Linked DNA regions of Roseivirga sp. BDSF3-8. Each later gene encodes a partner of the first gene's protein in a complex. Links are inferred from orthologs where the notes say so. Each region holds a gene or a part of one and is shown in the gene's direction. Other genes may lie near its edges.

Region 1 (3,024 bases):
TTCATATTGGTGTAGAGGAGGGTGACTCCGTGCCTGTGAACGGCATTATTGCGGTGATCGGTGAAGAAGGAGCTGACTATGAGAAAATTCTGAAAGCAGAAAAATCAGGCGGTAAAGAGAAGAAGGAGAAGAAAGAAGAAAAGCCCAAGGCAGAAAGTAAATCAGATGGTAAGCCTGCTAAAGAGGAAAAAGGTGATGGAGCAGCCAAAGCCCCTACACGTGCTTCCGGTGACACTTCTTCATCTGATAAAGACGGCCGCATAAAGGCCTCACCTCTGGCTAAGAAGATAGCGGAGGAAAAAGGATACGACATTTCTAAGATAGAAGGGTCCGGCGATGGCGGACGCATTGTAAAACGCGATGTGGAGAACTATACACCACAGCCGGAAAAGGCCCCCGAAGCCAAAGGTGGCGAAGCTAAAAAAGAGCGTGAGGAAACAGGCTTTAGCATGCCTGCCGTAGTAGGAGAGGAGCGCACTACCGAGCAGCCGGTAAGCCAGATGCGCAAGACCATTGCCCGTCGCCTGGCTGAGAGTAAATTCTCTGCACCCCACTTCTACCTTACCATGGAGATCAATATGGATCGCTGCATGGAGGCAAGAAAAAGCCTGAATGAAGTATCTCCGGTGAAGATAAGCTTCAATGACCTGGTTATTAAAGCAGCGGCTGCTGCCCTGCGTCAGCATCCTAATATCAATGTGAGCTGGACGGGTGATACCATTAAACAGCATGAGCATATTCACATAGGGGTGGCCGTAGCTGTTGACGAGGGCTTGCTTGTCCCTGTTGTACGTTTTGCCGATAACAAATCGCTGGCTCATATTGCCTCTGAGGTAAAAGACCTGGCGGGTAAAGCGAAGAACAAAAAGCTGCAGCCTAAAGACTGGGAAGGAAATACGTTCAGCATCTCTAACCTGGGTATGTTTGGCATAGAGGAGTTTACAGCGATCATTAACCCGCCGGATGCCTGCATTATGGCTGTAGGTGGTATCAAGCAGACGGCTGTAGTAAAAGACGGACAACTTGTGCCAGGCAATGTGATGAAAGTAACCCTAAGTTGTGACCACCGTGCGGTGGACGGCGCACAGGGCGCGGCCTTCCTGCAGACGTTCAAGCAACTGCTGGAAGATCCTATCCGCATCATGATCTGATACACCGACGCAACAAATAATATAAAAGCCCCGTAAGCTAAAGCCGGGGCTTTTTTTATCCCGAACCTAAAATTTTTTAAGCCATATGACCAAGATAAGATCCACGACTGTCCTTGCTATTCTTCATAAGGGAGAAGTTGCCATAGGGGCAGACGGACAAGCCACGATGGGTAACACAGTGGCCAAAAGCAACGTGAAAAAAATCAGAAAGCTGCAGGATGGTAAGATCGTGCTGGGTTTTGCAGGTTCTACTGCCGATGCCTTCACATTGATGGAGCGCTTTGATGAAAAACTTGGTACCTATACGGGTAACATGAAGCGGGCTGCGATAGAGCTGGCTAAAGACTGGCGCACAGACCGCTACCTGAGAAGGCTGGAAGCCATGATGATCGTAGCCGATAAAGAAGAGATACTTGTGATCAGTGGGACGGGTGACGTATTGGAGCCTGATAACGGCATTGCGGCTATAGGCTCCGGCAGCATGTATGCGCAGTCTGCTGCCACGGCGCTTAAAAAGCATGCCGATCATCTTTCAGCTAAGGAATTGGTAGAAGAAAGCCTGCATATAGCTGCCGATATCTGCATCTATACCAACCATAATCTGGTATTGGAAACACTCTGAAAAAAACTTTAACATAAAGGCTATCTCGAAAGGGGTAGCCTTTTTTTGTCCCTGAATGATAGAAGGTTAATCGTATTTTAAGACTCAATGACGAATCTGTCAAAGTAGATAAAATACGTACCAACATCTATCCCTTAATAATGCCACTCTTATAAAATCGGTTGATTATATTAAGCTAAGGATAAAATTTGCTGCCTTGAACGGTAGTAAATTGCACATTCTGCCACAATCGAAACTCAGTAAACAGCAAATTACAGACTCTGCACATGAATAAATTCATTTTGACGCTGGGAGTCGTACTTTCCGGACTTTTCCTGTTTGCGGGTGGTGTATCCGCCCAGGAAAATTTTCCGCGAAACGGTGTCTTTGACGAAAGACCCGGTTTGTACGCTTTCACGAATGCCACCATTTTTACGGAGTATAACAAAAAGCTCGAAAATGCCACGCTTCTCATACGCGATGGTCGGATAGAGGCAGTAGGCACAAACGTCAGTGTACCGAAGGGAGCTATTGTTACTGACCTGGAAGGTAAGTTTATTTACCCTGGTCTTATTGACATGTATACTTCTTACGGCTTGCCTCCTGTAAAGCCGAGTAGCCCGAGCTGGCCCCGCAAGCCACAAATAGAAAGCTCTAAAGATGGTGCTCACTACTGGAATGAGGCAATCAATGCTGATTATCATGCCTCAGGAGAGTTTCAGGCAGATGAGAAAGAAATGGCTGCTCTCCGCAATTCGGGGTTCACAACGGTACTTACTTTTCGCCCCGATGGCATCAGCAGGGGTACCGGTGCTCTTGTGAATCTGCGTAAAGACAACGAGAATGAGGTGATTATCAATGAAAAAGCCTCAGCTCATTACTCTTTTGACAAGGGCTCTTCAGAGCAGGATTACCCCAGTTCACTCATGGGGGCCATTGCACTGCTCCGCCAGACTTACCTGGATGCACAATGGTATGAAAATGGGGGTAAAGGGGGGATGTATGACCTTACCCTTACGGCATTTAATGAGCAACAAAACCTGCCTCAGATATTTGAAGCTGATAATAAACTAACCATTCTCAGGGCGAAGAAAGTAGCCGATGAGTTTGGTAAGAACTATATTATAAAGGGAGCCGGTGATGAATACCAGCGGCTGAATGAAATCAAAAACTCAGGCGCGACACTTATCGTGCCTGTAGATTTTCCGGAGGCTATGGAAGTGGCTGATGCTTATGATGCCATGGTGATAAGCCTGGAAGATATGAAGCATT
Region 2 (3,020 bases), 3.5 Mb from region 1 along the record:
TTCTTCGTGCAGATAGCGGCGTATGGCATGTCAGTGTACGCTACTTGGACTATGGCGATTTTGAAGGGTATGATCCGGCGGGTCAGCCTACGGGTACGTTTCAGGCCTCCGACTATGCCGTAACGGCCGCCTATAGTCATCAATCTGGTCCGTTTCGTGCGGGACTGGCACTTTCGCTGCTTCGCTCATCTATTGCCGGTGAGGGAGCTACCGGACTCGCGCTGGATATTGGCGGGGTGTTTCAGCACCCTGAGCAAGACCTTACAGCAGGCCTGGTATTTCGCAATGCAGGGGTAATTATAAGCGATTATAGCGGAGCTGACAGTCGTATGCCCTTTGATGTGCAGGCTGGCCTGAGCTTTCGACCGGCTTTTATGCCCTTTCGCTTTAGCATTACAGCCCATAACCTGCTGGTGGATAATCTCGTGTATGTAGAATCAGAAGGTGAGCGTCCGCCGTTTACAGAAAGTATTTTCAGAAGGCTCGTATTTGGTACTCAAATAGGGTTAGGCAAGAGCGTAATTCTGCGTGCCGGATATAACCACCTTCTGAGAAAAGAGTTAAGGCTTGAGCAGGCTGGGGGTGGCGCCGGGTTTGCTTATGGCATTGAGGTCAGAGCCGGACTTTTCACGCTGGCATACAGCCATCTTGGTTATCATGCCGCTGGTGGGGGTGACCATATTTCACTGACCGCCAATATGCAGACGCTGGCGGGTAAATTGTTTTGAAAGGTTAATTTTTTTGAAATGAATATTAAAGACGAGACGTATCTGACTCCACGGCAAATAGTGGCCGAGCTGGACAAATACATCATCGGACAGGCGGATGCCAAACGGAACGTAGCTATTGCGCTGCGTAACCGGTGGAGACGGATGCAGGCCAATGAAGAAATTAAAGGAGACATTATCCCTAACAATATATTAATGATAGGTGCTACAGGTGTGGGTAAGACAGAAATTGCCCGCCGACTGGCCCGTATTGCAGAAGCCCCATTTGTGAAAGTGGAAGCTTCTAAGTTTACCGAAGTAGGTTATGTGGGTCGCGATGTAGAGAGCATGGTGCGTGACCTGGTAGAACAGGCTGTAAACCTGGTTAAGGTTAGTAAAAAGGAAGAGGTAAGAGAGAAGGCCGAAAAGGTGGTGGAAGATATTATTCTGGATGCTCTTATTCCTCCTATTAAAAAGCCTTCACGTAGTACCGGTGAATTTGGCAGCCCCACTGAAGTGGCCGCGAGCTACGAAGACAGAGAAAGTGCGCCTGCTAATGATGAGGAGCTTAATGAGCGTACTCGTGAGCGTTTTCGTGAGAAGATTCGCAGCGGTGAGATGGATGACCGAAAGATAGAGATCAATATAAAGTCATCTCCAAACGGAGGTGTTGGCATGGTCGGCGGAGGCATGATGGACGAGATGAGCGTAATGAACCTCCAGGAGATGATCAATAACATGATGCCAAAAAAGAATAAGAAGCGCCGTGTGACCATAAAAGAAGCTAAAAAGCTTCTCCTTGATGAAGAGGCCGGAAAGCTCATAGATATGGACGAGGTGAAAGAAGAGGCAATAGAAAAAGCGCAGAATGCCGGTATCATCTTCATCGATGAGGTGGATAAGATCGCAAAGGGCGGTAAAGGAAGTGGCCCTGATGTGAGCCGCGAGGGTGTACAGCGTGATTTACTTCCCATAGTAGAAGGGTCAGCTGTCAACACCAAATACGGTATCGTACATACAGATCATATTCTTTTTATAGCTGCAGGAGCTTTTCATTACAGCAAACCTTCTGATCTGATACCTGAACTTCAGGGACGTTTCCCTATCAGGGTGGAGCTTAACAGCCTTACTAAGGATGACTTTTATCAGATATTGAAAGAACCTAAAAACGCTCTTACCAAGCAGTATATTGCTCTACTTAAGTCTGAGGAGGTAGAACTCACCTTTCAGGATGAGGCTATGGAGGAGCTAGCCGAAACAGCTTACCAGATAAATCTGGAAGTTGAAAATATAGGCGCCAGACGCCTGCATACCGTTATGTCTCAGTTGCTTAATGACCTTCTTTTTGACGTGCCTGATAAGATTAGTGCCAATGCTAAGGTGGTCGTCACCCGCGAGATGGTACAAGAGAGGCTTGGTAGTCTTGTCAAGAATAAAGACCTGAGTCAGTACATACTCTAATAATATTAAAAAGGAAGCCAGAGCAGCTTCCTTTATCTTTTTTATGGAGAATTGAATACTATTGAATCTTTTGCCCGGGGCAGTACCAATCATTAATGGTACAGTTTGTGTCATTTGAGCAAATGCATGATTCGTCACTCCCGCCTTGGATATATTGGGCTTCAGATGTTTTAAAACTTTTTACGGCAAGCTGATCTAATGAAAGTTTCTTTTTCATAATTGAAAGGTGTTAGTTTTGTTGATGTAGGTAAAGTAAAAATTTTATCCTTAATACAGGGGATATTTTAAAATTTTAATAGTGTGTATGGATTATTACTTTATTACCGGTACAAGCCAGGGCTTGGGAAGGGCTCTGGTAGAAGAAGCGCTTAAGCGAGGAGGCAGGGTTCATGGCCTTAGCCGTAGCGAGCCTGCTGATATAGATTCCCTCCGGAAAAGGGAATATGTCCACTTTTCATACGACCTGTCCGATCTACAGGGGTTGGAAGCCTTCGCTGCAGAATTTTTTAAGATACCTACTGAAGCAAATAGTGTCATACTGATTAATAACGCAGGTACACTGGGAGAAGTGTCTCATATTGGTGAATGGGATAACACTGATCTGATCAAAGCGTTTGCCACTAATCTGACCGCCCCAGCAGTGCTTCAAAACACATTTTTAAAGCTTTTTGGTGAAAAGGCTTTAGGTAAAATAGTAATCAATATCAGTTCAGGGGCATCTAAAAGCCCCTATGACGGCTGGTCTGCGTATTGCTCTGGCAAGGCCGGTCTCGAAATGTACAGCCGGGTGCTTGCCGAAGAGGCAAAGAAGAAAAGCAAAAGGGATACCCGTGTGTGGTCAGTAGCCCCTGG

Evidence for each region. Proteins that work in one complex are often made in the same cells at the same time.
Region 2: the proteins of hslV (region 1) and hslU are in contact, whole or in part, in a solved structure (PDB 1G4A), measured with the Escherichia coli proteins. The link is inferred for Roseivirga sp. BDSF3-8 from one-to-one orthologs.

The regions. Positions count from the first base shown.
Region 1 is NZ_JBGNFV010000001.1:4,400,537-4,403,560, forward strand. What follows is about bases 55-3,004. They hold hslV (ATP-dependent protease subunit HslV), read left to right. Parts: upstream 55-1,236; coding sequence 1,237-1,773; downstream 1,774-3,004. Other genes in these bases: AB9P05_RS18135 (pyruvate dehydrogenase complex dihydrolipoamide acetyltransferase), read left to right, coding at 55-1,151; AB9P05_RS18145 (amidohydrolase family protein), read left to right, coding at 2,040-3,004. Also shown: more of AB9P05_RS18135, read left to right, coding at 1-54; more of AB9P05_RS18145, read left to right, coding at 3,005-3,024. UniProt on the Escherichia coli protein: Protease subunit of a proteasome-like degradation complex believed to be a general protein degrading machinery. The complex has been shown to be involved in the specific degradation of heat shock induced transcription factors such as RpoH and SulA.
Region 2 is NZ_JBGNFV010000001.1:877,061-880,080, reverse strand. The notes cover bases 12-2,957. They hold hslU (ATP-dependent protease ATPase subunit HslU), read left to right. Parts: upstream 12-746; coding sequence 747-2,168; downstream 2,169-2,957. Other genes in these bases: AB9P05_RS03445 (SDR family NAD(P)-dependent oxidoreductase), read left to right, coding at 2,473-2,957; AB9P05_RS03450 (hypothetical protein), read right to left, coding at 2,227-2,385; porQ (type IX secretion system protein PorQ), read left to right, coding at 12-728. In the rest of the region: more of porQ, read left to right, coding at 1-11; more of AB9P05_RS03445, read left to right, coding at 2,958-3,020. UniProt on the Escherichia coli protein: ATPase subunit of a proteasome-like degradation complex; this subunit has chaperone activity. The binding of ATP and its subsequent hydrolysis by HslU are essential for unfolding of protein substrates subsequently hydrolyzed by HslV.